Regions from separate parts of the Alcanivorax sp. IL3 genome, predicted to be linked through region 1. Evidence: predicted binding sites of a transcription regulator. Region 1 holds the regulator's gene; each other region holds the start of a gene.
What was found. Region 1 encodes LexA, which represses DNA repair genes until DNA is damaged. Its sites were predicted from a motif close to TACTGTNTANNTANACAGTA; they were not measured.
Positions count from the first base shown of each region.

Region 1 (7,676 bases):
GTCAAAGCGGGTATCGTCACCACCGATCACTTCCCGCAGGTGCCAGGCAATCGCCTCCCCTTCGCGGTCCAAATCCGTTGCGAGATAGATGCGGTCGGCTTTCGCGGCAAGACGTTTGAGTTCATCAATCACCTTTTCCTTGCCGGGAAGAATCTCGTAATGGGCCTTCCAGCCATGTTCCGGGTCCACGCCCATACGGTTGATCAACTGGGCCTTGGCCTTCTTCTTTTTATAGGCTTCGCGCTCCTCCTTGGGCAGGGAGCGGGTGTAGGCCGCTTCCTTGGCGCGTTCCTGAGGGGTGCTCTTCTTGGAGCCACCACTGACCGGCAGATCGCGTACGTGGCCGACGCTGGACTTCACTACGAAGTCGTCGCCCAGGTAGCGGTTGATGGTCTTGGCCTTGGCAGGCGACTCCACAATAACAAGAGTTTTTCCCATTCTCAGGTTCTCAATGGCGGCGGTTTGTTGAACAGAGCGCACCGACTACAGTGCCCCGATATGGCGGTCACACAGGCGGCGCCAGTCTTCTTCGGGCGCTATTTAGACAGCGCCGGTATGGCCGGGTCAAGCTCTGCTGTCACCGACCGTCCTTTTTTAGTAGTAGACCAGAGAGAGGGTCTTGGGCAACCCTCCCAGTGAGAAACAGGTTCTGGCAAGCCGCCCAAAGAGCGTTATACTGCGGAAAAGACACCATTTCAGGGAGAGAACCGTGACAAGCCCCTATCGCCGAATTCTGGTCGCCATTGATTGCAGTGACGAGTCTGCCCAGGTGCTATCCCGGGCGGCCGGGGTGCTCTCCGGCAACGACGGAGAGTTGCATCTGATCCATGTGATCGAGCCACTGGCACTGGCCTATGGCGCCGATGTGCCCATGGATGTGACCGACCTGCAAAGCGGGCTAATGACACAGGCCCGGGAAACCGCCGACACCTATGCCGGCCGCTACCAGATACCCGCCGATAATGTCCATGTGGAGCTGGGTTCCATCGAGAAGACCATCCTCGATCAGGCCGACAAACTGGACGCCGACCTGATCGTGGTAGGCAGCCACACCCGCAGCGGCCTGGCCCTGCTACTGGGCTCAACTGCCCGCGGCCTGGTACCGGGGGCGCATTGTGATGTGCTGGCGGTTAAGGTCGATCAGAAAGGCAGTTAATAGCTAATAGCTAATAGCGCGCGTGCCGGCGCATCCCTGACTGAAACGTAAGAGGCCGCGTCCATCCCCTGGACGCGGCCTCTTACGTTCACAAAACAGAAAACCTGTTCCGCGAAACTGTTAACTATTCACTGCCTTCAAGTGAGCTGCAACGCCCCTGTCCCTTCCGGCCCTTCCTCGTTCCAGCGACATAGCAGCTCCGCCAGTCCCTGGGCCTGAACCTTGAGGGCGGCCAGTTCTTCCCGGGTGCCTTTTTCTCCATGAAACACCGGTAGCTTGCGCATGGACTGGACCAGCTCATGGTCCGGCGACTGCATACGTTTGACTTCCAGGGTCCAGCGGATGTGGTGAACGATCATGTGGAAGAACGCCAGCCGGGTACTCAATGAATAAGGGCTGTCATCCTCGTTGAATTCATTGAAATCCAGGCTCACCAATACCGCTTCGCGGGCCGTCTCTGACACCTTGATCGTGGCGCTGCGGGGAGTACCGAGCAACATGGAAAGAGTGCCAAAAACCTCCCCCGGCGATACGTAATAAAGCGGCGCGTCTCCAGTCGTATCAGATAGCACCTCAAGCTGCCCTCGCAGCAGGAAATACAGGGTGGAATCCACATCCCCGGCACGAATCACAGTGTCACCGGAACCGGCTACCCAAAGGCGGGTATTCTGCTCAAGCTGGGCAAATTCGCTTTGATCATCACGGGCAATTTCATTGAAAAACGGGACACCGGATAACAGCTGCCGGATCCGTTGTTGGCCGAAGTCATTATTATTGGCCTGCTCCATCTACTATCCCCAGGTCTGATGGAATTATTATCGAAGCTTCCGCCTGCCGGGCGAATCAACACAAAGACCCGCAACCATTCAGATGCTCCCTGCAATATGCTAGTGCCACCGCTACCACAGGGCAACGATATCCTCCCGAAACTGGTAAAATTCAGCCCGCCACAACTGTTCAAATAGCACTGTTCATATTATCAGTACCTATGCTAGCATCGGTTTTGTAGCACTGTTTGTCAGCCTTGGCTGACAGCCTGGTTAGCCAGAAGCGTCGATGACGCCCGGGTATGGAACCGAAATCCTGCGGGAAACATGGAGAAGGTTATGAGCAGCAAACTCACCGATCGCCAGCAACAGGTGCTGGACTGTATCCGCGAATGCATCGCCGATACCGGTATGGCACCCACTCGCGCGGAAATTGCCGACATCATGGGCTTTCAGTCCAAGAATGCCGCCTCTGACCATTTGCGAGCCCTGGAAAGAAAGGGCTTTATCAAACTCCACAGTGACCGCTCCCGTGGCATTCAATTGCTCGACAACGCCTACTGGTCGGAAGAAGAACTGCCGATAGTCGGCAAAGTGGCCGCCGGGGTTCCCATCGAGGCCATCGAAAATGTGGAACGTACCGTGCCGGTGCCCCAGGGGCTGTTCAAGCAACGCCCCACTTACCTCTTGAAGGTACAGGGCGACAGTATGATCGAGGCAGGCATCTTCGATGGCGACCTGATCGCCGTACGCAAATCCAACGTGGCCCGTTCCGGTGAGATCGTGGTTGCCCGCATTGACGAAGAAGTCACGGTAAAGACCCTAAAGTTAAACAAGTCCAGCGCCACCCTGTTACCGGCTAACGAGGCTTATGAGCCGATCAAGGTGCCGGCTGATCAACTGATCATCGAGGGTATTTTCGTGGGGTTGATCCGTGATCCGAATTCTTTCTAGTGCCATTCTGCTATTTATGAGTGTTGCCGCCATGTCCGATACGCATCTGCTCGCCCCCTGCCCGGATTCGCCCAACTGCGTCTCCAGCCTGGCCAAAGACGAAGATCGCCGGGTGGCGCCTCTGCAGGTAGCAGAAACTCGCCAGGCCAGCATGACTCGCCTACAGGCCCTGCTGCGGCAACTTGACCGCGTCGAGTTCGATGTGGTCGGCCAGTCCCGTATCCAGGCCCGCTTCTCCAGCCGACTGCTGCGTTTCGTGGATGATGTGACATTCTATATTCGTGAAGACGGCGTGGTAGAGGTACGCTCCGCATCACGGGTCGGCTACTGGGATTTAGGTGCCAACCGTCGTCGGGTAGAATCCCTGCGCGAACAACTGGCGGAGCAGGCCCCTGATGCAAGAACCTCACACTACTCACTTCAAGACCGACATTCCCCATTGGGCTGATATCGGCGTTAATCTGACCGACAAGCAGTTCCGCGATGATCAGGATGAGGTACTTGAGCGGGCCCGTTCTGCCGGGGTGAACTGGCAACTTCTCACCGGCACTAATGTGGACGAATCCCGCCAGGCCATGGAGCTGGCCAGCCAGCACGATGATCTGTTTTCCACCGCTGGCCTTCACCCTCATAGCGCCCGCTTCTATTCCCCGGCCCTGGAAAAGGAGATGCGGGAACTGTTAAGCCACCACAGCGTAAAAGCCGCCGGCGAAATGGGCCTGGATTTCAATCGTGACTTTTCCCCACGCCCGGATCAGGAACGTGCCTTCGAGGCCCAGCTGGCCCTGGCAGTGGAATACCAGCTTCCGGTGTTTCTCCACGAACGCGATGCCCACGAACGCTTCGCGCCCATTTTGAAAGCCTACCGGGATCACCTTGTCGGTGCGGTCGTGCACTGCTTTACCGGATCACGCCAGGCGCTTTTTGATTATCTGGATCTGGATTGCCACATTGGCATCACCGGCTGGGTGTGCGATGAGCGCCGCGGCAAGCCGCTGGCGGAATTGGTACACAACATCCCCGATAACCGGCTGCTGCTGGAAACCGACGCGCCCTATCTGCTACCCCGGGATCTGCCGGAAGCGCCCCCGAAAAAGCGGCGCAACGAGCCTTCATTGTTACCCTGGATAGGTAAGCGGGTGGCGAGTTTACGGGGACAAGATGTGGCCCGGGTGGCGGGTATGACGAGTGATAATGCGCGGGTGCTGTTCAGATAACCGAAACCCGAAACCGTTGGAGCTTTGCTCACAAAGCGAAATCTCTCTTGAGCAGGTAATGGCACCAGACTCAAGCCTTCCCCTTACGAGCAAGACTCCAACAGGTCAGACCTGGCTTCGCCAGTGAAAGCGCACACGAAGCGGAGGGATCACCTCCCCTTCCGGCTGACCGACCATTTCCGCATGGGCAGAATGATGGAGCAAATGTGCGGAGTCGGTAGACAGGGTCTGAAGCTGGTTATTGGCGTGCTCGGGGCCATTGAAGCGCATGATTTTACCGCTGTCGTCGGTCACCCAGTACCAGGTATCCGCGAAGCGGACTTTGACGGTGCACACGGACAGGCAGGCCGAGAAAATCTCGACTTCATCGGCCTTGCGCTTGTGCAGTTTTTTGGGGCTGATCGTTTCCATAACAGCAATGATGATCTTGCCGCTGTGAAGCCCGCATCAATCACTCAGCCTGCCAGAAACTGCTGCACATCCAGTAGACCGAATGGCCAACCCAGCTCCCGCCCCTCTTTCATCAGCACGGGAATGCGTTCGCCATAGCGGGCCAGCAGCTCATCGTCCTCGGCCACATCAACCAGTGTCAGCGTAAGGTCCGGTGACACCATGGCGACCAGTTCACAGGCCTGTTCACAGAGGTGACAGCCCACCGTGGTATAAAGCACTACGCTCATCAGTCCTCCACATGCCGAATGGCATAGCAGACATGAATCTTGTCATTGCGGCGAAAATCTTCCGGGATGCTCCAGCGGGAAATATCTTCTACCTGATACCATTTGCTGATACTCGGGTCGAGCTGGAAACGCCGGTAGTTGCAGGAAAAATACAGTACCCCGCCCGGCTCCAGCCGACGCATGATCTTGCGGATCAACTCCCCATGGTGCTCTTCCACCACGAAGTCACTGCGCGACTTATTGTTGGAAAAGGTCGGAGGATCACAGAACACCAGATCGAACTGTTCCTGGCATTCGTCCAGCCAGCGCATGGTATCGGCGCGCACCAGCTCATGCTGCTCGGTGGAGAAGCCGTTGGCGGCCAGATTGCAGGCTGCCCATTCCAGATAGCGCTTGGAAGCATCCACGGTAACAGTGCGCTTGGCGCCGCCAACAGCCGCATGCACGGTGGCCGAGCCGGTGTAGGCAAACAGGTTGAGGAAGCGCTTGCCGCTGGCTTCCTCGGCAATTTTCAGCCGCGTGGGACGGTGATCGAGGAACAGACCCGTGTCCAGATAGTCCTGCAGGTTGATGAGCAGCTGAGCCTGGCCTTCTCGCACCAACCGGTAACGCCCCTGGCCATCCAGCTTTTGGTACTGCTGATTGCCTTTCTGACGCTCCCGGGTTCGCAGGTGCACCTGTTCGCGATGTACACCCAGGGCCGCGCGAACAGCGGTCACTGCCAGATCCCGTCGCTGTTTGGCCTTCTCCGGGTCCACGGTTTTCGGCGCCTTGAATTCCTGCACCAGTACCTGATCGCCATAGATATCCACGGCCACATTGAACTCGGGCAGATCCCGATCGTAGAGGCGATAGCACTGGATATCTTCGCGTTCCAGCCAGCGGCGCAGGTGTTTGCCATTCTTGCGCAGGCGGTTCACCAGCGGCTGGGCCCCTTCCGGCACCTCGAAGGCGGATGACTCAGCAATCGTCACCACCTCCACTTGCGCTGGCTGGCGAGAGTGGTACAGACGAATGAAGTTATTGAACGGCCCGTTCTTCAGTCGCCACTGGCTCTGCAGATCCATACCGGAGCGATCCATCACTTCCGCGTCGGCGCCCAACAACACCGCTTGCCAGTTCGGCGCCAGTTTGGCCAGCAACCGGCCCAGGGCGAAATGCAGCCAGCCAGCTTGTTGCTGCTCATCCAGACGCTCGCCCCAGGGCGGGTTAGCTACTAACAGGCCCTGATCGGCAAAATCCCGGGAACGCAGGGCGCCCAGTTCCCGACGTTCAAAATGAATGGCCTGACGAACCCCCGCCCGCTCGGCATTCTGCTGGGCCAGCTGGATAGCCCGGCCGTCCACGTCGAATCCCTTCAGGGACATCTCAGGAAGCGGCTGGCGGGCGCTTTCGGCGGCCTCCTCCATGGCATCCTGCCAGAGCTGACGGCGACACGCCCGCCACTGCTGGAAACCATAATGCTGGCGCTGGGCACCCGCTGCCCAGCCGGCGGCGATCTGCGCGGCTTCTATCAACAGGGTGCCGGAGCCGCAAAACGGGTCCATTAACACTGCCGGATGATTGCCCTGGCGCCAGCCGGCGGCCCACAGCATGGCTGCGCCAAGAGTTTCGCGAAGCGGCGCCCGACCACCGGCCAACCGGTAACCACGCCGATGCAAGGGATCGCCGGCCAGATCCAGCCACAGATGGGCTTCATTGGGATCCAGCCGGGCACGGATACAGCAACTGCCACGGGCATCCCGGGATACCGTGAATTGTGGTGGCAGGGCCTGAATAAAGCGCTTGGTGCTGATGCGGTTATCACCACGAACACCCGGTCCGTGCTCAAGATGGATATGCAGCGGCGCATCATTGCCCACCAGAGACAGCCAGTCCTGGCTGGCAGCCAGCTTTTCCGGTGCGATATCCGGGGTGACCCCGAGGGTCGCCAGGGACAACAGCACCCGTTCCGCCAGCCGCGACCACAGGCAGACCCGAAGTGCATCCGCGGTACCGCCGGTAAATGCCACATGGGCACGACCGGTTTCTGTTACCGATATGCCCAGTGACGACAGTTCATCGGCCAGCAACTCGGCGATACCGGGCATGCTGGTGGCCACAAATTCCATTACTGATACCTCGTAAGTGACTGTTTTATGCGTAACGGTAAAATTAACTATTTAACTTTCAATGCGTTACACAAATCGTCGTCAAGCTGTCCTTTATACGTCATATGCTTAACAGGCACGAACCATATTGCTACATGATATTCGACACTACCCCAGCGCTTTCCCATACTGAATGAGTCGACCCCAATAACTGGCCTTGTTCTCTGCCAGGGGTCATTTTCACTACCGCTATCTGTGAAAGGGAAAGCGTCTATGAAGCGACAAAAAAGAAACAAAGACGACCGCGCCTACAGCCGGGGATACAACGCCGGCCTGGATGGAAAATCTCGTGAGGAATGCCCGTTTGGCGCCCTCAGTGCACGCACCAACTGGATGGGCGGCTGGCGCGAAGGTCGCACCGATTTCGCACATGGGATGCTGGGGGTCTCCAGCATTCAGAACCTGAAAAATATCGGCTAAAACCTTATACCCGTTCAACACCCCGCCGGCGCATCAAGCGCCGACTCACAGGGCCCCTCCCGGGCCCTTTTAAATTTCCAGCTTCTAGCTTTGATCGTCCTTCGGACGATGTCGTGCTTCGCACGGTTCGCCATGCAAGCATGGGCTCCTACAGCGGCTTCGTAAGAAATCACGACGGCCCAGAACTTTCCAAACCTTCCCTATCCAACCAGCGTAGCTCGTAGCTTAGTTAGATAGCTTTGGGCCAGGCGCGGGCGATATCGCCGATCAAGCCCGGTCCCTGATAGATCAAGCCGCTGTAAATCTGTACCAGGTCGGCGCCCAGCTGCTGC
Region 1 is NZ_CP179931.1:2,358,010-2,365,685, forward strand. It holds gene topA (type I DNA topoisomerase) at 1-438, opposite strand, end outside; gene ACMG4M_RS11005 (universal stress protein) at 710-1,156, shown strand; gene ACMG4M_RS11010 (Crp/Fnr family transcriptional regulator) at 1,294-1,944, opposite strand; gene lexA (transcriptional repressor LexA) at 2,263-2,877, shown strand; gene ACMG4M_RS11020 (DUF1499 domain-containing protein) at 2,909-3,325, shown strand; gene ACMG4M_RS11025 (TatD family hydrolase) at 3,273-4,094, shown strand; gene ACMG4M_RS11030 (DUF6482 family protein) at 4,200-4,505, opposite strand; gene ACMG4M_RS11035 (glutaredoxin family protein) at 4,550-4,774, opposite strand; gene rlmKL (bifunctional 23S rRNA (guanine(2069)-N(7))-methyltransferase RlmK/23S rRNA (guanine(2445)-N(2))-methyltransferase RlmL) at 4,774-6,885, opposite strand; gene rmf (ribosome modulation factor) at 7,138-7,344, shown strand; gene ACMG4M_RS11050 (quinone-dependent dihydroorotate dehydrogenase) at 7,574-7,676, opposite strand, start outside.

Region 2 (7,676 bases), 1.6 Mb from region 1:
GGATTTTCGGCAAGGTGGTGGCCAATCCGGCCGGCCAGGTGCTGAAGCCCGGCGAGCGGGTGGAGATCTACCGCCCGCTGCAGGCGGACCCGAAGCTCAATCGCAAGAAGCGGGCGGCAGAAAAGGCCCGCTGATGGTGCGGATCAGGCTGCTGGTTGGCCTGGGTCGGTCGGTTCCTGAGGCAGCGTTTCCGGATCTGGCGCCGATTGCTGGGTAGCAGGGGCTGGCTCGGGGGTGGTTTCTTCCTGCTTGCGTTGGTCCAGTTTGCGCTGCAATTCGCGGTCTTGCTGCGAGCTGGTTTTCTTGCGGAAGTCCTCGATCACTTCGCCTTCATGGCGGCTGTAGCTGCCATTTTCGAAGTGCAGCACAATCTGCTGACTGACGTTGTCGCCCTTGCCGGGGCGGTAGGTCATCAGATAAAACCATTTGTCAGGGGTGAACGGGTCCACCAGAGTGGGGGCCCCAAGCACGTAGCGAACCTGCTCCGGGCTCATGCCGGGCTGGAGCTCGCCGAGCATTTCCTCGGTGACGAAGTTGCCCTGCGGAATATCGATCCGGTAGACGCCGGGAAAGCGCAAGGAGCTGCAGCCAGTGGTGGCGAGCAGGGCTGTCAGACTGAGGACGGCTAGAATTCGTGGCATGGTTTTTCGACTTCACTAAGTGTTCGGGCGATAATACAGACTTGCAGTAGCGGTACAAGTTTCCCGCTTTTTTCATATCGCCCTGAAACGGTGACTTCAGCGTGGATGCATGGCGTAGGGATTGGTTGCCACAGAGGGTTTTCTGAAGGGGGTCGTATCAGGGATGCGATCGACTGAAAAAAATCCTCTGTGGCGGCAAAGACTTGCATCAGGCGCCTCAGTGAAGTCACGAATTCAGGGGCATCGCCACCTTTTGGCAAATTGGAGCATACGCATTGGATAATCAGGATCTCAGAAAAGCGGGCCTTAAAGTGACCCTGCCGCGGGTGAAAATCCTGCAGCAACTGGAGAAGTCTGAAGAGCGCCACCTGAGCGCCGAAGACATCTACAAGTCGCTGATGGACGCCGGCGAGGATGTGGGGCTGGCCACCGTTTACCGTGTGCTGACTCAGTTCGAGCAGGCGGGCATGGTGCTGCGCCACAACTTCGAGGGTGGCTCTGCCGTTTTCGAGCTGGCAGACGAGGACCATCATGACCATATGGTGTGCATGGAAACCGGCCAGGTGATCGAGTTCATGGATGATGTGATCGAGAAGCGCCAGCACGCCATTGCCGAGGAGCACGGCTACGAAATCATGGACCACTCGCTGGTGCTGTATGTCAAGCCGAAGAAGTAGCGAGGAGGCTGCTTTACATCGCACGCGGGTGTGTCCTGCGTGTGACACGCGGCTGCCCCTCTCTCCTGGTTAGCTCCGTTGGAGCCATGCTTGCATGGCGAAAGCCCCTCGGCGGGCCCGGCGCGGTGATCGGGGCCCTTCGCTTTGCGAGCAAAGCTCCAACGGGGTGCACTCTTTTCGTCAGTCAGTGCGCGAAGGGCCTACAGGGCTGCTGTTAACTATTCACTATTAACTGTTCACTGCCTTCCTACGCTGCCTGGGCCTTGCTCAGCATCTCTCTGGCATGAGTACGGGTGGATTCGGTGATCTCCACACCGCCCAGCATGCGCGCCAACTCTTCAATTCTTGCGTTGTCATCCAGGCCCTGAATGCGGGTGTGGGTGGTGTCGTCGCCCTGAATCTTGTGTACCTGCCAGTGTTGGTGTCCTTGGCTGGCCACCTGGGGCTGGTGGGTGATACACAGCACTTGGGCGTGGCTGCCCAGTTCGCGTAGCAGTCGGCCGACGATCTCGGCCACGCCACCACCGACACCCACGTCAACTTCATCGAATACCAGACTCGGTACCGTCAGGTTGCGGGCGCAAATAACCTGGATAGCCAGGCTTACCCGTGACAGTTCGCCGCCGGAAGCCACCTTGCCAAGGGCTTTGAGGGGCTGGCCGGGGTTGGCAGAAAACAGAAATTCCACGTCTTCCAGGCCGTCGGCGCCGGGGGCACACTCGCCCAACTGGGCTTCCAGTTTGGCGGCTTTCATGCTCAACGCGGTGAGCTGTTTCTGTACCTGCTGGGTGAGGTTCTTGGCGGCACTGCGGCGGGCCTTGCTGAGCTGGCGGGCGCTGTCCATGTATTGCTGCTGGGCCGCGGCTTCCTGCTCGGACAGGGCGTGCAAGTGGGCATCCACATTGCCCAGGGCGTCGGACTCCGCCAGCAGTTGGCGGTGGTGCTCCACCAGTTCTTCCGGGCGGATGCGGTGCTTGCGGGCCAGGGTGTAGCTCTGGCTCAGCCGCTCTTCCACCTGGGCCAGGCGCTCCGGGTCCAGGTCCAGCCGTTCCAGGTAATGGCGCAGGTCATCGGCGGCGGCTTCTACCTGCAGGCGGGCGGATTCCACGGTGTCGGCGATGGTGGCCAGCCCTTCATCCTGGTTGCGAGCCTCGTCCAGCCAGTGGCTGACCTGGCTGAGATGATCGTTGCAGGTGCCGTCATCGCCTTCATAAAGGGCGTTGAGAGACTGCTGGCAGGTGCGAATCAGGCTTTCCGCGTTGCCCAGACGCTGCTGTTCCTGCTCCAGCTGTTCCAGTTCGCCGTCCTGCAGGGCCAAGGCGTCCAGCTCTTCCAGCTGGAAACGCAGCAGCTCTTCTTTTTCGTTTTGCTCGCGGGCCTGATTCAGGGCGTCGTCGTGGGCGCGGCGGGCCTTTTGCCAGTGGCGCCAGTGTTCGCGCACGGTGTTGGCCAGATCGCGGGCGTCGGCAAAGTTGTCGAGCAGCTGCCGATGGGCTTCTTTCTTCATCAGAGCCTGGTGTTCGTGTTGGCTGTGGATGCTGATCAGTCGCTCACCCAGCTCTCGCACTTCCGCCAGCGGGGTGGGGGTGCCGTTTACATAGGCCCGGGAGCGACCATCGGCACGCACGGTGCGGCGCAGCAGGCACTGGTCATCATCATCCAGCTCCCGATCGGCCAGCCACTGGCGGGCGGCCGGGTTGTCGCTGACATCAAAGGTGGCGAGCACTTCCGCCCGGTCGTGGCCGTGGCGGACAATGCTGGAGTCGGCCCGGTCGCCCAGGGTCAGGCCCAGGGCATCGATGATCACGGACTTGCCTGCCCCGGTTTCCCCGCTGATCGCGGTGAGGCCGTTTTCCGGCTCCAGTTCCAACTGGTCCACGGTGGCAAAGTGACGAACGCTCAGATGGGTCAGCATGGTATCTCTCCGAAACGGGCGAGTCAGTGTGACGATTAGCGGGTGGCAGGGACCTGTATCACCTGGGTGCCAGCCAGCAGATCGTGCAGGCAGCGGCGATCACTGCGGAAAATCAGCAGCGGATCGACCAGCATGACCAGGTTGATGCCGGGCACCTGTGCCAGCACATGGAACAGTAGATAGCGCAGGCCGTAGAGTTTGCCGGGGGGTACGTCCAGCTGCTCCATGCCGATGATTTTCATGCCCAGCAGCCACTTGCCGATGGTCTGCTGGCGGTTGAACAGCAGCCAGCCCTGCAGGGCCAGGAATATCACTTCACCGACAATGAACCAGACCAGGGTGGCGGTCAGGTCGAGTGCGCCATTGTTGGCCATCATGTCCGCCCAGGTGCCGGAAAAGAACACGATAGGGCCGATAATGGCGAGCTGGACCAGGCCGTCGATCAGGGCGCCGAAAAAGCGGTACCAGCGGCTGGCAAGCTCCGGGTTGTCCGGGGTCGGGCGATTCTGCATGTCGGCGGCGGGGCTCTGGTAGGGGTTGTTGCTGTCGGTCATGGTGACGTCCTTGTTACGATAACTGTTCTTTTGGGCAGTGTTTCTAATCTTAGGGGATTCCGGGCGCCAGTGTAAGCCCCCGATAAACTCCGAACGAGAAGGCTGTGTACCTGAATCCGTGGCTTCATCGCGGCGCCTGACGCAAGCCTTTGCCGCCACAGAACATTTTCTTCAGTCGATCGTATTGCCTGATACGACGCTTGTTCAGAAAATTCCCTGTGACAACAAATTCTTACGCCATGCATCCATGCTGAAGTCACGGATTCAGGTATATAATGTCCCACTGGTTTTCTGGTACATATACCGCTATGACGAAGCTGGATCTGAACGAACGCAAACAACGATTGCTGATGGCGCTGGTAGAGCGCCATATCCGCGATGGTCAACCGGTGGGGTCCAAGACCCTGGCTTCCGGCAGTGGGCTCACCGTCAGCCCGGCCACCATCCGCAATATCATGGCGGAGCTGGAAGATCTCGGTGTACTGACCAGCCCCCATACCTCCGCCGGGCGGGTGCCCACGGAGCTGGGTTACCGGCTGTATGTGGACTCCCTGCTGGCGTCCAGTGTCATGGAGCGCCCGGGCAACCGCTCCCTGAAAAAGGAACTGGGTCAGTTGCTGGCGCCGGAGCAGTCGCCCCAGGAGCTGATTGCCCAGGCATCGCGAACCCTGGCGGAGCTGACCCGCATGGCCGGGCTGGTGGCGGTGCCGCGCCGGGAGGTGACGACTCTGAGGCAGGTGGAATTCTTGCCGTTATCGGGCAAGCGAGTGCTGGTGGTACTGGTGGTCAACCGCTCCGAGGTGCAGAACCGCATCATTCATACCGACCGGGATTACGATGAGGTGGAGCTGCGTCAGGCGGCCAACTACATCAATCACACCTATGCGGGCTGTGATCTGAACAGTATCTGCGACGGGCTGCTTAACACCATGAATGCGGATCGAGCACAGATGGATGTGCTGATGCAGACGGCGGTTGCCGTGGCCGGCAAGGCATTGCGCACGGAGCAGGAGGATTCGGATTATGTGGTGTCCGGTGAGTCCAACCTGCTGCAGTCCGCAGAAGCCGACAATATCGGTCAGTTGCGCAATCTGTTCGATGCCTTCAGCCACAAGCGCGACATCCTGCACCTGCTGGAGCGCTCCATGAAGGCGGACGGGGTGCAGATCTTTATTGGCCGGGAATCCGGCTTCCAGCCGTTCGAGGATTACTCGCTGATCTCGGCCCCCTACCGGGCAGACAATGGTCCGGTGGGCGTCCTCGCCGTGGTCGGTCCCACTCGTATGGACTACGAAAAGGTCATCCCCACCGTGGATATCACCGCCAAAATCCTCTCGGCGGCCCTAACCCAGCTATAAACCGAATTGATAGTTGATAATGGATAATTGATAACGGCGCGGCCCCGGCTTTATTGATTTCAGGGGGTAAAGGGCGCGAGAGGGCCATGGGCGCGGCTTCCAGGATGCCTATGGCACCAGATCATCCCGCGCGCTATCAATTATCCATTATCAATTGTCCATTGCCCCTCTCCCCCCTTGAATCCTCGCCATCCGCTCCCATATATTTGCCCGCTTTCCTGGAAAAGCCCGGATTGGGATGTGGAGTAGAGAATGAGTGATCAGGAAAAAGACCCTAAAAACGCCGAGCCGCAGGTAGAGACTGCCGAAGAGCAGCAGGCGGCGAAGGAGGCTGAGGCGGCCCAGGCTGATGCCGGGCAGGCAGAGCCTTCCGCGCAAGAAGAGCCTTCTGTGGAAGAAAAGCTGGCTGAGGCGGACGCCGAGCTGGCCAAGGTCAAGAAAGCCCTGAGTGAGGCGGATATCCGCGCTCAGGCGGAAATCCAGAATGTGCGCAAGCGCGCGGAGCGCGACGTGCAGCACGCCCGCAAGTTCGCCCTGGAGAAGTTTGCTGGCGATCTGCTGAGCGTGGCGGACAACCTGGAGCGCGGCCTGGCCGCTCTGGATGCTAACGACGACGCCCTGCAGGGTGCCCGTGAAGGTATCGAGCTGACCCTCAAGTCGCTGCTCGATGCGTTTGCCAAGTACAACCTGGAGCAGATCAGCCCGTCTGACGAGCCGTTCAACCCGGAATTGCACGAGGCCATGACCATGGTGCCGGTGCCCAATGTGGAGCCCAACACCGTGATCGACGTGTTGGAGAAGGGCTACCAGCTGAATGGTCGCCTGATCCGCCCGGCCCGCGTCATCGTCAGCAAGGCGGCTGAGTAAAAAGCGGTACTGGCCCCTTGAAACGGCGCGCAGCAGCGCCATATAGATGCCAGACGAATTAACAATTCAACTGCCTGGGTCGCCGAAAGGGGCCCGGCTGGTGTGAAGGAGAACGAGAGATATGGGTAAGATTATCGGTATCGACCTGGGTACGACCAACAGCTGTGTGGCCGTGCTGGAAGGTGATAAAGCCAAGGTTATTGAAAACGCTGAAGGCGCGCGCACTACGCCGTCCATCATCGCCTACACCGACGACAAGGAAACCCTGGTCGGTCAGTCTGCCAAGCGTCAGGCGGTGACCAACCCGGAAAACACCCTGTACGCGGTTAAGCGCCTGATCGGCCGTCGTTTTGACGACAGCGTCGTTCAGAAAGACATCAAGATGGTCCCTTACAAAATCACCAAGGCCGACAATGGCGACGCCTGGGTGGAAGTGAAGGGCGAGAAAATGGCGCCGCCGCAGATCTCTGCGCAGGTGCTGAAGAAAATGAAGAAGACCGCGGAAGATTACCTGGGCGAGGCCGTTACCGAGGCCGTGATCACCGTGCCCGCGTACTTCAACGATTCCCAGCGTCAGGCCACCAAGGATGCCGGTCGCATCGCCGGTCTGGACGTGAAGCGCATTATCAACGAGCCGACCGCGGCGGCCCTGGCCTATGGCCTGGACAAGAAAGGCGGCGACCGCACTATCGCGGTTTACGACCTGGGTGGCGGTACCTTCGACATCTCCATCATCGAGATTGCCGAAGTGGATGGTGAGCACCAGTTTGAAGTGCTGGCCACCAACGGTGACACCTTCCTGGGTGGTGAAGATTTCGACTTGGCGCTGATCAACTTCCTGGCAGATCAGTTCAAGGCAGATTCCGGCATCGACCTGGGCGGCGATCCGCTGGCCATGCAGCGTCTGAAAGAAGCGGCCGAGAAAGCCAAGATCGAGCTGTCCTCCGCCGAGCAGACCGAAGTGAACCTGCCGTACATCACTGCAGACAGCACCGGCCCCAAGCACCTGGTGGTGAAAGTGACCCGTGCCAAGCTGGAATCCCTGGTGGGTGATCTGGTTAGCCGCTCCCTGGAGCCGTGCAAGACTGCACTGACTGATGCGGGCGTAAAAACCGCCGATATCACTGATGTGATTCTGGTGGGTGGTCAGACCCGTATGCCGATGGTGCAGAAGAAAGTCACTGAGTTCTTCGGCAAAGAGCCGCGCAAGGACGTGAACCCGGATGAAGCGGTTGCCATGGGCGCTGCCATTCAGGGTGCGGTACTGAGCGGTGATGTCACCGACGTACTGCTGCTGGACGTGACCCCGCTGACCCTGGGTATTGAAACCATGGGTGGCGTGATGACGCCGCTGATCGAGAAAAACACCACGATTCCGACCAACGCGTCGCAGGTGTTCTCCACGGCGGATGACAACCAGACCGCAGTGACCGTGCATGTACTGCAGGGTGAGCGTAAGCAGGCGGCTCAGAACAAGTCGCTGGGCCAGTTCAACCTGGAAGACATTCCACCGGCCCCGCGCGGTATGCCGCAGATCGAAGTGACCTTCGACATCGACGCCAACGGTATTCTGCACGTGGGCGCGAAAGACAAGGCCACCGGCAAAGAGCAGACCATCCAGATTAAAGCCTCCTCCGGTCTGTCCGACGAGGAAGTGGAACAGA
Region 2 is NZ_CP179931.1:714,062-721,737, forward strand. It holds gene ACMG4M_RS03320 (RnfH family protein) at 1-134, shown strand, start outside; gene ACMG4M_RS03325 (outer membrane protein assembly factor BamE) at 144-641, opposite strand; gene fur (ferric iron uptake transcriptional regulator) at 917-1,318, shown strand; gene recN (DNA repair protein RecN) at 1,566-3,233, opposite strand; gene ACMG4M_RS03340 (RDD family protein) at 3,269-3,787, opposite strand; gene hrcA (heat-inducible transcriptional repressor HrcA) at 4,096-5,145, shown strand; gene grpE (nucleotide exchange factor GrpE) at 5,398-6,012, shown strand; gene dnaK (molecular chaperone DnaK) at 6,134-7,676, shown strand, end outside.
Region 2: the regulator LexA is predicted to act here: its motif matches at 3,808-3,827, upstream of hrcA (heat-inducible transcriptional repressor HrcA).

Region 3 (7,676 bases), 720 kb from region 1:
TGTCATTTTCCTGTTTGCCGATCTAATCACGGCGCCGGGCTGGTATTGATCCATTCCTCCGGTATAGAGTGAAACCGAGGCCGCTGGCCCCTTGCCGGCGCGCCCGAACGGACGCCGGAGGATTCGATGCAGGATGACGTCGCGCAGCGCCAGGCCCTGTTACAGGCCCAGCTTGAAGCACTGGTTACCGCCCACGTCGGGGTCGAACATCAGCCCCTGTTCCGCAGTTTCATGGCGGCTTATTTTGAAATGAGCAGCCAGGCGGCGCTCACCGCCCGTACCCCCGAGCAGCTTTTTCACATCGCCCAGCAACACTGGATGATGGCCTTCCAGCGCCACCCTGAAGAAACCCTGATTCATCTGAAACCACCCACTAGGCCAGGTGGGCTGGCGGCGTTGCGGACGGTGACCGATGACGTGCCATTTCTGGTGGATTCGATCGCCATGGCGGTACGAGATGCGGGCACGGCTATCGACTGGACTATTCATCCAGTGATACAGGTGCTTCGTGATACCCATGGACACATGACTAGGGTGGCCGGCGTTGGCGATGGCGAGAATCCGGCGGAATCCCTGGTCTATGTTGAGTTTGAACCACTGGCCAGCGACGAGGCCTATGAGCATCTCCAGGAATCCCTAGAACAGGTGCTGGGAGAGTTGCGCCTGGTGGTGGAGGATTTTCCGGCCATGCTGGATAACCTGGAAACCACCCAGAAGAACCTCTCTGGGGATTTCCCCAGTCGCGATCAGGAAGAACTTGCCGAGGCTCAGGCCTTTATTGACTGGTTGTCACTGGATCATTTTACCTTCCTGGGCTATGCCCGCTCCCGGGCAGAGCCCGTGGACGACGGCATCAAGCTTTCCCTGGATCATGATGCCGGGCTTGGCCTGGCCCGCCCCGGCAGCCGTTATGCCAACGCGGAAGAGTTTATTGCCCCCCACGACGAGATGGCCAAGTACATTGCCCATGGCCGCCTGGTCGTGGTGACCAAGGCCAACGCCCGTTCGCCGATCCACCATCCCCATTACATGGATGTGGTATCGGTAAAACGGTTGGCGGAGGACGGGACTGTAGAGGGGACCGATCGTTACATCGGCTTGTTCTCGCTGGATGCCTATATCAATCGTCCCCGGGACATCCCGTTGATCCGTCGCAAGGTCAATTATGTGCTGGACCGCTCCCGCCTGCCCGAGCGGTCACACTCCGGCAAACATCTGCGCGACATTATCTATCAGTTACCCAGAGACGAACTGTTCCAGTGCAGTGAAGAGGAGCTCTACAGCATCTGCATGGGTATCCGTGCCCTGCGTGACCGCCACCACCTCAGTCTGTTCATGCGGCGAGATCGTTACGGGCGGTTCTATTCCTGCATGGTTTATCTGAGCCGGGAGCGTTATTCCCGGGAACTGCGTGATCATGTCACCGCCGAGTTGAAGCAGCTCTGCAATGGCAGCTCGGTGGAGCGCACGGTGGATTTTCTGCGTGAGGGGCTGGCACGGATTCACTGCATTATCCGCATTCCCCAGGGGACTCATCTGGCCATGTCACAGGCCCAGGTGGAAGATCGCCTGTTGGCAGTTACCCGCACCTGGGCTGACCAGCTTCGCGACATCCTGCGCAAGGAGGGCGAGCATGGCGAAGAGGGTGCCGGACTGGCGCAGCGCTATGGCGACGCTTTCCCGGTGGGCTATCAGGAAAAGACTGATCCGATGGAAGCGGCAGCGGATATTCATTATCTGGCGCAGTTGAATGACCGCCAGCCGGTGCTGCCCTCGCTATCCATCCAAAGCGGCGACGGGGCTGCCTGCCCCACCAGCCTGCGTCTCTATAGCCAGAAGAAACCGATTGGCCTGTCAGATGTGTTACCCGCGCTGGAAAATTTCGGTCTGCGTGTGGTGAGACAGGAACCCACTCAGGTCATTCCCCGTGATGGTGAGGCCCAGTGGGTGCAGGTGTTCGATGTGCAGGTGCATGGCGATTGCGCCTTGGGGCCGGTGCAGCAGAAACGCTTTTTTGAAGAGGCGTTTCTGGAATGCTGGCATGGCAACACGGAAAACGACGGCCTTAACCGGTTGGTGCTGTTGGCTGGCCTTAACTCCCGGCAGATCGTCTGTCTGCGGACGCTGACCAAGTACCTGGTACAGACCGGCTTGCCCTATTCGCAGAACTATATGGAACAGTTGCTGGCGGACCATGCCAGCATCGCCCGCTCTCTGGTGCAGCTGTTTGAAACCCGTTTTGACCCCGGAATCAGCGACGAGCGCCGCAAAAACGAGGGCATCAAGCTGGCCCAGAACCTGGATCACCAGCTGGACCAGGTGGCCTCGCTGGATGCGGACCGGGTGCTGCGTGCCTTCCTCAGTGTGGTGCGGGCCGGGTTGCGCACCAACTTCTACCAGCCGGATGCGGCCGGCCACGACAAGTCCTATGTGAGTCTGAAGCTGGACCCGAGTCAGGTATCGGAACTGCCGCCGCCGCTGCCCATGTATGAAGCCTTCGTCTATTCACCGCAAATGGAAGGTATCCATCTGCGTGGTGGTCCGGTGGCCAGGGGCGGGCTGCGCTGGTCTGACCGGCGCGAGGATTTCCGAACCGAGGTGTTGGGCCTGGTAAAGGCGCAGATGGTGAAGAACGCCATTATCGTGCCGGTGGGTGCCAAGGGCGGCTTTGTGCTCAAGCGAGGCAACCCGGCGGACCGGGAGGCCTGGCAGCAGCTGGGCATCACCTGCTACAAGGAATTTATTCGCGGCCTGCTGGATATCACCGATAACCGGGTCGGGGATCAGGTGGTGCCGCCGGCCTCCGTGGTCCGTCATGATGGCGATGACCCTTATCTGGTGGTGGCCGCTGACAAGGGCACCGCGACCTTTTCTGATATCGCCAATGGCCTGGCCGATGAATACGGCTTCTGGCTGGGCGATGCCTTTGCCTCCGGCGGCAGTGCCGGCTACGACCACAAGAAGATGGGTATTACCGCCCGCGGTGCCTGGGAGAGCGTTAAGCGGCAATTCCGGGAAGCGGGCAAGGATATCCAGACAACGCCCTTTACCGTGGTGGGCATCGGCGATATGGGCGGCGATGTGTTCGGCAACGGCATGTTGCTGTCCGAACAGATCAAGCTGGTTGCCGCGTTCAACCACATGCACATCTTCATTGATCCGGACCCGGACCCGATGACCACCTTTGCCGAACGTCAGCGGCTGTTCAACACGCGTGGCACCACCTGGGAAGATTTCGATGCATCGCTGATTTCCGACGGTGGCGGGGTCTGGTCGCGCAGTGCCAAAAGCATCACCCTCAGTGAGCAGGCTTGTAACGCTCTGTGTATCGAGCAACGTACCCTGACACCCGCGGAGTTGATCACCGCCATCCTAAAGGCACCGGTGGAGCTGCTCTGGAACGGTGGCATTGGCACCTATGTGAAAGGCAGCAACGAAAGTCCGGCACAGGTAGGCGACCGGGCCAACGATGCCATCCGTATCAATGGTCGCGACCTGCGTTGTCAGGTGGTGGGCGAGGGCGGCAACCTGGGGCTGACCCAGTTGGGGCGGATCGAGTACGCGCTGAACGGCGGCTGTATCAACACCGATGCAATCGACAATTCCGGTGGCGTGCACAGCTCCGACCGGGAAGTGAACATCAAGATTCCACTCAATCAGCGGCTGCGTGATGGTCGCCTGGACCGGGAAACCCGTGACCCGCTACTAGAGCGGATGACCGATGACGTGGCAACGGCCGTACTGCGCGACAACTATGTGCAATGCCTGGCCCTGAGCCTGTTGGAATTCAATGCCGCCAGCCGTCTCGACGAACACGCCAACCACCTGCGCACTCTGGAGCGCCAGGGCTCGCTGACCCGCTCGGTGGAATACCTGCCGGATGACGAGGGGCTCAGTGAGCGCCGCACCCGGGGCAAAGGGCTGACACGGCCGGAACTGTCGGTGTTGTTGTCCTACACCAAGAATGCTTTGTTTGATGCCATGCTGGCCACCGATGTGCCGGACGACCCCTTCTTCGATCAGGACGTACTCAACTATTTCCCGGAAGAGCTGGTGGAATCCTTCCGCGAGGATTTATTGGCGCATGGGTTGCGCAGGGAGCTGATTGCCACTGTGTTGTCCAATGCGGTGGTCAATCGTATGGGCTTTTCCTTTGTCCACCGTTATGCCGATGAGCATGGGCTGTCCCTGCACCGTATCGTCAAGGCCTATGCCATGGCTCACGCGGTGTTCGATGGGGACCTTTACTGGGCACCGGTGGACGGGCTGGATGGCAAGGTGGACAGCCAGGTGCAGCTGCGCCTCTATGGTCGTGTCATCGGCCTGATGAAACACGTCACCACCTGGCTGATCCATTACAAATGGGGTCGTCGCCCGGTGGCGGAAGCGGTCAACCGCTATCGCAAGTCCATTGGTGAGCTGGAAGCCATGCTGCCGGATATCCTGCCAGGCAGTTACCGTCAGGAGTGGGATCAGGCGGTGGCCGGCATGGGCGACGATGGCGTGCCGGAAAAAGAAGCTCGCCTGCTGGCCAACACCATGGTGCTGGGCAGCGCGCCGGACGTGATCGAATTGGCCTCCCAGGCCCAGGTGCCGCTGAAACTGGCGGCGGAGGTCTACTTCCTGGTCGGGGATCGCCTGCAGATCCTCTGGCTGTTGTCCGCCATCATCGACCTGAGCGTACAGGGTCGCTGGCAGGCCCTGGCCCGCGCCAACCTGCGCGAAGACTCTTATCGCCTGCACCGCCAGGTGGCTGCCAAGGTACTGGAACAGGAGGGCGACAACGCCGCCGCTCGCTTTGCTGCGTGGGAAGACAAGGCCAGCCGCAAGGTCGCCTTCGGCATCCACCGCTTGCAAACCCTGCAGGCAGACAGCCCCCACGACTTCATGACACTTGCAGTCGGGGTAAGGGAGCTGCGCAAGCTTCGGAGTTTGTAGGCCACTTATGCCACCAGACTTCGTTGGAGCTATGCTTGCATGGCGAAGGGGTTGCCCGCTTCGCCATATGCTGGTGATCAATACTCCCATTCGCCTTGCGAGCAAGGCGCCACCGGGCTGGCTGGGCGTAGTTGGGTAAAAAGTATTGAGTCCGGGCTCTTCTCGATATACTGTACAAAAAGACAGTATTCGACGGGAGCCATTATGCCTGCTGTGAACCGGGGTACCTTCAGCCAGATACCGGGACGCTTTGCCGTCAGCCATAGCGATATGGATGACGCGCCGGTAAACCGGCCCACCCGCTATCACCGTGAACAGGCAAAAAGCCTGATCATGACCAATCGCAGCCCGGACCTGCCATTTGAGCAGAGCATCAATCCCTACCGGGGCTGTGAGCATGGCTGTATCTACTGCTATGCCCGCCCCAATCATGCCTATGTGGATCTGTCACCGGGCCAGGATTTCGAGAGTGAAATCTTCTGCAAGGACAATGCGGCAGAGGTACTGCGCGATAGTTTGCGCAAGCCAGGATATCGCTGTCGGCCCATTGTGCTGGGTACGGTGACAGATCCTTATCAGCCCATCGAACGAGAACGGCGTATAAGCCGGGAACTGTTGCAGGTGCTGGTGGATTGCCAGCATCCCTTCAGCCTGATCACCAAGAGCACCCTGGTACTGCGAGATCTTGACCTGATTGCTCCCATGGCGCGCCTGGGCAGGGCGTCGGTGGCGGTGTCCGTGACCACGCTGGATAACCGCCTCAAAGGCGAGTTGGAGCCACGGGCCAGTGGTGGCCGTGAGCGCATCAAGGTGATTCGTGAGCTGAGCCGGGCCGGGGTGCCTGTAACTGCCCTGGTGGCGCCAGTGATTCCTTTCATCAACGACCACGAGCTGGAAGATATTGTCGAGCAGGTGGCCCAGGCCGGTGCTCAGCAGGCGGGTTATGTGGTGTTGCGACTTCCCCATGAAGTGGGGCCGCTCTGGGAGGAGTGGCTGCATGAGCATTACCCGGAGCGGGCGGAGAAGGTGATGTCGGTGATGCGGGATCTGCATGGTGGCGCCGTCTATGACAGCCGCTGGCACCAGCGACAAAGCGGGCAGGGGGCCTGGGCGCATCTGCTGCGCCAGCGTTTTGCATCCGCTTGCAAAGCGGCCGGATTGCAGGCCCGTGAAGAACAATCTCTGGATTGCAGTGGCTTTGTGCCACCAGGTCCCCATGGCCAGCTCAACCTGTGGGGCGTGGCAGAAGGGGAGACCTGAAGCGATGGCGCTGTTGGAGCTTTGCTCGCAAAGCGAAGATTGCACTGAAAACCAGGGCTCTCAAAAGGTAGTGTCGAGGCGCAACTCATTTAAGTGACCAGCGGTTATTTACAGATCGGTGATTTTTCTCTAAATTAGTGACCGATGGTTACTTAATGGAGAAAAGCTATGCAAGCGGTCGTTATTACTGGCGCCAGTGCCGGTATTGGTAAGGAATTTGCCCGGCAATTGGCAATGGAAGGGAACAACCTGGTATTGGTGGCCCGGCGCCTGGATCGCCTGGAGGCCCTTGCCGGCGAGTTGCGCGAGCGAAACGGTATTGAGGTTGCCTGCATCGCCTCGGATCTGGCGCAGCCGGAAGCCTCCGCCGAGCTGGCAAAGGCGCTGGAGCAACAGCAGATCGCGGTGACTGGCCTGATCAACAATGCCGGCTTTGGTGATCGCGGGCAGTTTGCGGATCTGGATCTGCAGCGGCAGCTGGATATGGTGCAGGTGAATGTGACAGCCCTGGTAGATCTGACCTGGCGTCTGGTGCCGGCGCTCAAGCAGGCTAAGGATGCGTTTGTGATCAATGTGGCGTCTTCGGCGGCCTTTCAGGCAGGCCCGAACATGACCATTTATTACGCCACCAAGGCCTTTGTTCTGTCGTTCTCTGAAGGCCTGCACGAAGAGCTGAAAGGTAACGGGATCGCGGTCAGCGCTCTGTGTCCAGGTGCTACCGATTCAGAGTTTGCTACCGAAGCCCACATGACCGATACCCTGTTGTTCAAGGCTGGCACCATGACTACCGAAGCGGTGGTGAAAAAGTCTCTGGCAGGGCGCCGTCGCGCCATTGTGATTCCCGGCCTGAAAAATTTGCTGCTGGTGTGGATGGGCAAGTTCTCGCCCCGTATGATTACCCGCCGACTGGCAGGCATGCTTCAGGCGTAATCTGCGCTGGCGGATCTCTGGCGTAGGGTGCACTGAGCCTTAGGCGAACTGCACCAATACCGTTAAGTTGATAATTGAGAATGGATAATTGATAACGACGCGATCAAACGCCTGCCTGATTGGAAAACTCAGAAGCCGCGTTCAAAATGCAAGTGCGGCATCCGGGCTTTGAGAATAAAGGCACTATCCCGCACGTTATCAATTCTCAATTATTCATTATCAATTTTTCTGGTGCAGTTCTGAACCCTACGCTCGGCGCCCCTGCAGGTTCCGACTGGATACTAATGTCGGCGGAAAATCATGCTTGCATGATGAGCGATCTGGCACTGATTCCTGATTCAATCAGAGGTTCCCTATGGCCGAATGTGTTTTTCAGCGCGCCCGCTCACCTGAGCAGAAGGCGGAACGGCGCGCCCAGATTCTTGCGGCGGCGGCAACCTTCTTTGAGCAGGAGCGTTTCGAAGCCATCAGCCTTGCCTCCATTGCCCGCAGGGCCGGCGTCACCAAGGCGGCGTTGTATCGTTACTTCCCTTCCAAGGAAGCGCTGT
Region 3 is NZ_CP179931.1:1,636,148-1,643,823, forward strand. It holds gene ACMG4M_RS07655 (NAD-glutamate dehydrogenase) at 127-4,938, shown strand; gene ACMG4M_RS07660 (PA0069 family radical SAM protein) at 5,143-6,198, shown strand; gene ACMG4M_RS07665 (SDR family NAD(P)-dependent oxidoreductase) at 6,367-7,128, shown strand; gene ACMG4M_RS07670 (TetR/AcrR family transcriptional regulator) at 7,484-7,676, shown strand, end outside.
Region 3: the regulator LexA is predicted to act here: its motif matches at 5,107-5,126, upstream of ACMG4M_RS07660 (PA0069 family radical SAM protein).

Region 4 (7,676 bases), 330 kb from region 1:
CATCTGCCAGAAATTATCTTCGTCCAGGCGGGAGAAACGCTCGGCGCTGACGCCCATTTCCTTCAGCCAGATATCCGCCGCTTCATCATCGGACACATGCACGGTGACCCAGAGGCGCTCTTCAGGCAGGCCCAGGGTGCCGGTGAGGAACTCCCAGGCGAACTTGATAGCTTCGCGCTTGAAGTAATCGCCGAAGCTGAAGTTACCCAGCATCTCGAAGAAGGTGTGATGCCGCGCCGTGTAACCCACGTTCTCCAGGTCGTTGTGCTTGCCACCAGCACGCACACAGCGCTGGGAGCTGGTGGCACGGGTGTAATCCCGGGATTCACGACCCAGAAACACGTCCTTGAACTGGTTCATCCCCGCGTTGGTGAACAGCAGGGTGGGGTCGTTATGGGGCACCAGCGAGGAGGATGGCACCTTGGCGTGCCCCTGGCTGGCAAAGTAGTCCAGGAAGGCCTGGCGTAGTTCAGCACTCTTCATAGGAGAAACATTATCGGCTGGCTATCAGAGAGCGCCGAGTATACCGCCCTGCCGGCCCGGTTGCGATGGTTCAGTAAGCTGCGAGCTACTAGCCTCTAGCTTCGAGAACAACCCGAAAACAGAAGGTAGCCCTTCTTTAATCTAATAGCTTGAAACTAGCAGCTCGTAGCTTGTTTCTAGCCCTTGATCGCCGCCGCCAGGCACACCGCCAGCACCATCACCAGCAAAATACGCTTGAGCACTGTCGGGGAGACCCGGTGGGCGAAGCCTACCCCCAGGCGTACGCCGAGCAGGGTGCCGGCAGCCACCAGCAGGCCCGGTAGCCAGGCCACCTGGTCGCGGGCCACAAAAATGCCCAGGGCCAGCACGGTAAAACTGCCGGTGATGGCAAGCTTCAGGGCGTTGCCGCGCAGCATGTCATAGCGGAGCTGGCCCACCAGCACCGCGATCAACACAAAGCCCACGCCCGCCTGCACAAAGCCGCCGTAGGCGCCACAGAAGAACAGGCCCAACCAGCCGGCAACAGAGTCATTAGGTTGCAGTGGCAGCTCATCCGCTGCTGGCGACAGTTGATTGGGTTTGAACACCATAATCAGTGCCACCACCACCAAGGTCGTCAGCAATACCGGTTTGAGAATGGACTCCGGCAGATAGGACGCCGCCAGAGTACCCACCAGCGTCCCCAGCAGGCAGGGCACCAGAATCGCTGGCAGCGGCTTGAACGGCATGGTGCCGCGCTTGTTGAACTGGCGCACCGCCTCCACGCTTTGTATCAGCACCCCTACCCGCATGGTGCCGTTAGCCAATGCCGCGCTCATGCCACTGAGCATCAGCAACGGCAGGATCAGCAGCCCCCCGCCACCGGCCAGGGTGTTGATAAAACCCGCCAATACACCAGCACCCAGCATGGCTGCCGCCAACCAGGGATCAGACAGGTACTCCATGGAAAATCTCACACAAGCCGCAAAAGCGAAGGATACGCCGTGAACGGAATTCAAACCAAGAGGAAAAATTACCGGGCTGGCTCCGTCGACCACAAACCGGCACCGTTGGAGCCTTGCTCGCAAGGCGAATCATCCGGGTAACGTCAGCCCTTCGCTTTGCGAGCAAAGCTCCAACGGGGTGAGGATAGCAGCGATGGGAAACGGGAAGGACGAACTACAGCTCGTCTTCCGGGGAACAATCCAGCGCAGCAAAGCTCTGTTCGGCATTGAAACCGCGCTGTTGCAGGAACCTTAGCTGGCGAGCTTTTTCTTTCTGGTCCTTGCCAGGGTACTGACGAAAGCGCCGAGCCCGCACCTCCCGGGCCAGCGCGAACCAGTCCACCTCAGCCTCTGCCAGGGCCTGGGCGATCAGCTCGTTATCCACGCCCTTCAGCTGTAGTTCCTGCCGGATGCGCAGGGCGCCCTGCCCGCGATCGATGCGCGAACGCACAAAAAAACCGGCAAAGCGCCGGTCGTCGATAAAGCCGTGTTCGTCACACCAGGCCAGCACCGCTGGCAGCGCCGGTTGCTCACCGAGCTTGCGGTACAGCTTGGTTTCCAGCTCCCGGCGGGCATGATCCCGACGCGCCAGCAGGCTGACAGCCCGCTGGCGCAGTTCGGATTCAGTGAGCGGTTCACTCATTGCCGGCTTCGGCTTCCTCTTCCTTGACAGCCGGCGCCTCAGTGGGATCAGGCAGCAAGCGAGCGCGGATTTCCTGTTCGATTTCCTCGGCGACAGCCGGGTTTTCACGCAGGTACTCACAGGCGTTCTGCTTGCCCTGGCCGATCTTGTCACCTTTGTAGGCATACCAGGCACCGGATTTATCCACCAGGCCCTGCTGCACACCCAGGTCCAGCACTTCACCCAGCTGATTGATGCCCTGGCCGTAAAGAATCTGGAATTCGGCCTGACGGAACGGCGGCGATACCTTGTTCTTCACCACCTTCACGCGGGTTTCGTTACCGGTGACTTCGTCACCCTGCTTCACCGCGCCGATACGACGGATATCCAGGCGCACGGAGGAATAGAACTTGAGGGCGTTACCCCCGGTGGTGGTTTCCGGGTTACCGAACATCACGCCGATCTTCATGCGGATCTGGTTGATGAACACCACCAGGGTATTGGCGTTTTTCACATTGCCGGTGATCTTGCGCAGCGCCTGGCTCATCAGACGAGCCTGCAGGCCAACGTGGGTGTCACCCATTTCGCCTTCAATTTCGGCCTTCGGCACCAGTGCCGCCACGGAATCAACAATCACCACATCCACCGCGCCGGAACGCACCAGCATGTCAGTAATTTCCAGTGCCTGCTCACCGGTGTCCGGCTGGGACACGATCAGGTCATCCACGTTCACGCCCAGCTTCTCGGCATAGTCCGGGTCCAGGGCGTGCTCTGCATCCACAAAGGCACAGGTAGCGCCTTTCTTCTGCGCCTGGGCGATCACGCTCAGGGTCAGGGTGGTCTTACCAGAGGATTCCGGGCCATAGATTTCCACGATACGCCCTTTCGGCAGACCACCAATACCAAGAGCAATATCCAGCCCCAGGGAGCCGGTGGAAATGGACGGCATGCGCTCGCGCTTGCGATCGCCCATGCGCATCACGGAACCTTTACCAAACTGACGTTCGATCTGGGATAGTGCGGCGGACAGCGCCTTGGATTTATCGCTCATTATGACCCCTCTCCGTTTCGGCGTGACAGTCATTGCATCGCCGTTATCTGATCCGTTCTGGCTGACCTTTCGGACAGCACTGACAATATGGACAGCATTATGAACAGGTATTCCTGTCCTTTGCAACCCTGTTTATCCAATGGGCAGATTGTGACTACTGGAGACGGGCATTCAAGCCCTTGATGGCTTCCAGAATGGTCTGCTGACGAACGGCGTGACGATCACCCTCGAAATGAAAGCATTGCGCCTCGGCATAGCCCAGCTTTTGGCCCCAGGCAATCCACACCGTCCCCACCGGCTTGGAAGGCGTGCCGCCATCCGGGCCAGCCACACCGGTCACCGCAACACTAATATGGCCCCGTGAGCGGGCGACGGCACCACAGGCCATCTCCAGCGCGATCTCTTCACTCACCGCACCGTGCGTCTCAAGGGTTTCGGCGTTCACCCCCAGCAGCTCCTGTTTAGCCTCGTTGGAATAGGATACGTAGCCACGTTCAAACCAGCGTGAGGAACCGGGAATCTCAGTAAGCGCCTGAGCAATACCACCGCCGGTACAGGATTCCGCTGTCACCGCCATCAGTTGCTGCTTGAGCAGATTCTCTGACAGCTGCAACGCCGCCTGTTGAATTGAGCCTTGTGTCACACTTGCCTTCCTGAATTGTCGATTTCCCACAGGTCGGGAGATCAGAGAGCCTTAGTTTACCGACCATGGAGCCGTGCCGACACCACCTAACAAACTGCTCTGTGCCGCGTTGAAGACTACGCAGGGGTTTCAACATCCCTGCACGGGCCAGAGAGCCCTAGCGGCGCTTGCGCGGCAAGAGGGTATTCCACGCCGAGGACCAGGGCGGCGGGGATCGAGACGCTGCACGTGCAGCCGCGGCATCAGCGCCAGCAACCCACGAATACGGCCCGGGCGCGGCAGAGCCGAATGACGCACGTGATAGTCGATATCGAAGTTGCTATCGGTAATCCAGGAAAGCATCCAGGTTGCCCGAGACCCGCGAATACAGCTTCTGTTTGAACGGTCGACAGATGCCTTTCACATCCACCATGCCGCAATACACCTGTCCAATATAATCATCGATAGCAAACTGAACAGCCCCGTAAAAACAGAGCACTCGAATCACCCATCCCCTGGGCACCCGCCGAGACAGGCTGGCATGCTATGGTTGGTGACTGGCCGGCCGAGTTGGCGTCAGAAGAATAGCGAACAAAAGAATGGAAACAGCATGCGTCGACCCCTTCCAAATCTGAACTTTCTGATGACCTTCGAAGCCGCCGCCCGGCAGCTCAGCTTCAAGCAAGCGGCGAAGCAACTTCACATCACCCCCTCAGCCGTCAGCCAGCAGATCCAGCAACTGGAAGAGAGTCTGGGTGTCACGCTGTTCGAACGTCATAACCGCGCCCTGACCCTCACCGAAGAAGGCACCCGTTACCTGAACCAGATACAGCCACATCTCAAAGGGCTACGTCGCGCCACACTTGCTCTGACAACACCGCTTCACAGTCGCTTGCGGGTCAGCATGATGCCCCCGGTTGCTGCACGGGTGGTACTGCCTGGCATGGAAACTTTCCGCGAGCAGCACCCCGAAGTAGAACTGGAAGTGGAAACCAATCTGGCCAACATGGATCTCCAACAAGGTTCGTTTGATCTGGCTATCCGCTACGGGCAACCTCCCTGGCCCGGCCTCAGTCACGAAAAACTCGCCGAAGTGATGATCCAGGTCTTCACCCCCAACGGCTTCACCGACCGCTATGGGCTAGCTGGCAATGTTCAAGCCATGACAAGGGTGCCGCTGGTTCACATGACCGGCCGCCCCCAGGCCTGGCAGCACTGGTTCAACCAACTGGGACTACCGGAACCGGAGGGTCCCCAGTACTACGTCGACGATTACCCTGCTGCGATACAGGCCGCCGAAACCCTCGGTGCCGCTCTCGCTCTCTACCCGGTGGAATACTCCCTGGTACAGAGCGGCCGGGTGGAAGCACCCTTTCCGCCCTTGGGCCCATTGGACAACGCCATCTACGCCGTTTACCCGGACAACGCTGAACTCCCGAAAGGCGGCCGGTCCTTCATCGACTGGCTCAAGACACGGCTTGCCACGTTGCCGGCATGATGATTCAGATTAGCGAGCCTAACGCGAAACATTAATTTTTATCGTTTGTCCAAGCCCCCCTGACTACCTAGATTGATGTGCAAAGACGCTATAAGGAATTTGCACCATGGCAGTCGCTAAACCCCTTGCTCCTTTTCCCCCGCGCACCTTCCTTGCCCGGCACCGCCAGGACGAACTGGATGCTCTGTTCGCTACCCTTCCAGCGCCGCGCAAGAACGAACTGCAAGGCGACTATCAAGGCACCCTGCTGGGTATCAGTGGCCTGAGCAGTCTGCCCGGCGTGATCAAGTCTGGCCTCTACCGACTGCTGGCCAGTTGGCTTAATCCCTGGCAGGGAAAGCACTTCGACGCGTCCAATGGCGCCAACCTGTGGGGTCTTGGCACCCTGCAGGGCGCCTGGGGGCAATACCGGATTGAGGATCGGCAAGACAGCGATGCACTGGCGCTGGATTACGACGTCGAGGGCAATCCAGCCCTGCTTCGCCCGATTCTCGGCGAAGTACGCTACTTTCAGGACGCGCTTTATCTCGCCCGCATGCGCTACCGCACCCGCCGTGGCACCCGCACCCTGCTCTATTTCACCCTGCAGGAGACTCGCTGATGCCAGGCAGCATTGAACACCATTCCACCATTGTCATCGGCAGCGGTTTCGGTGGCGCCGTGGCCGCCAGCACCCTCACCGAAGCGGGTGAATCCGTACTGTTACTGGAACGCGGTCCCTGGCGAGATACTGACCCGGTCCGCAAAGCCGGCATCCCGCACCGCAGGCCCCTGCCCGCCGGACGCCACCTCTGGAGCGGACTGCTGCACCGTTTCGGCCAGCGCTGGCTTCCCGGCAAGGGCTTGAAGCTGTCCCGCCACGGCTTGTTTGATATTTATCTGGGCAGGGACATGACCGTGGTAGCCAGCAACGGTGTCGGTGGTGGCAGCCATGTCTACAGCGCCATGAATACCCGCCCGGAACAGCCTGACTACTGGGACCATCCCGAAGCTGGAATCCAGGCCGCCGGGATGGAACACCACTACCGCTGGATGATGCAGCGAATGGGTTCCCGCCGAGCCAGTGCCGACGACCGGATTCCCAACTGGACCCCGCAGGCCTTTGCCCACAGCACCGCCTTTGTCGCCGATGACAGCGTGCCGCAGCCGGCCATGGCCATCTGTATGGAAGGCTGCCAGGCAGACTACGCCAACAACAGCTTCTTCGGCAGCGCCAACGGCGCCAAGATGACCCTGGACCGGGCCTTCCTGTTACCCGCCATGGAGCAGGGACTGCAGGTAGCCGCGGAGCACGAATGCCTGAGCCTGTGGCGCCAACCCGGCGGGGGCTATCGACTGGAAGTCATGGACCATGCCGCACGCCGGCGCCGCTACCTGCTCGCAAACCGTGTCATCCTGGCCGCCGGCACCCTCAACACTCTGCGCCTGCTGTTCCACAGTCGGGAACTGGGCGGACTAGAGGGCATGCCGGCCCTGGGGCGAGGCTTTGGCGGCAATGGCGACAGCGTGGCCTGGTGGGGGCTGAATCAGGACGGGGCCGATTTCACCCGTGGCACCGCCACCCATGGCCGCTTCGCCCTGCGCGATCCGGTCACCGGCAAGGCTCAGCCCGGCCCCATTCTCACCCGGTATGGTTTCAACGGAATCGACACCCTGCCGCTACCGGCATCACTGAAAGCCTTCCTGCGCAGGAACGCCCTGCTGGTGGGGATGGGCGCCGACCTGGCCGATGGCGTGGTCACCTGGCAACGGGGGCGGCTGCGGATTCGCTATCTGGCCGAGAACAGCCCGGTGCTGACCAGGATCCAGCGATTATTTTCCGAAGTCGGTCGGCGCAGCCAGCGCCCCGTGCGCACACTGCCCGGCATGGCCTTTACCGTCCACCCTCTGGGTGGTGCCCGGCTCGCTGCCAGCGAACAGAACGGCGTCGTGAATGGCAGCGGCCAGGTGTTCGGCCACCCGAACCTGTACGTGGCTGATGCCGCCGCACTCCCCGCAGCGCCTGGCACCCCACCTTCCATGACCATTGCAGCATGGTCTCGGCATGTGGCAACAGGATTGATCCGCACAGGGCACAACAGGAAGAGCACAGGGAAACGCGCCCGGAGAACCATCAATACCGCCAAACCCACTGAAGCAAACACTGAACAAAGGACACCCGCATGATACAGCTTGTCTCATCCCTGCTGGCTTCCACGGCACGACAATGGCGCGGCACCTCTGCCTTGATCCGCGACGAACAGCCGCACGCCATGCTCACCCTCTACGACATGGAAGGCTGCCCCTACTGCCGCCCGGTTCGCGAAGCGCTCACCGAACTGGATCTGGATGTGCTGATCAAACCCTGCCCCAAGGGACAGGCCGGTTACTGGGACGAGCTGGAACAGCTCAGCGGTACGCGCCGTGTTCCCTTTTTT
Region 4 is NZ_CP179931.1:2,689,267-2,696,942, forward strand. It holds gene alaS (alanine--tRNA ligase) at 1-483, opposite strand, end outside; gene ACMG4M_RS12505 (sulfite exporter TauE/SafE family protein) at 660-1,427, opposite strand; gene ACMG4M_RS12510 (regulatory protein RecX) at 1,642-2,109, opposite strand; gene recA (recombinase RecA) at 2,102-3,139, opposite strand; gene ACMG4M_RS12520 (CinA family protein) at 3,294-3,782, opposite strand; gene ACMG4M_RS12525 (wax ester/triacylglycerol synthase domain-containing protein) at 3,912-4,124, opposite strand; gene ACMG4M_RS12530 (LysR substrate-binding domain-containing protein) at 4,372-5,259, shown strand; gene ACMG4M_RS12535 (hypothetical protein) at 5,366-5,860, shown strand; gene ACMG4M_RS12540 (GMC oxidoreductase) at 5,860-7,425, shown strand; gene ACMG4M_RS12545 (glutathione S-transferase N-terminal domain-containing protein) at 7,422-7,676, shown strand, end outside.
Region 4: the regulator LexA is predicted to act here: its motif matches at 3,217-3,236, upstream of recA (recombinase RecA).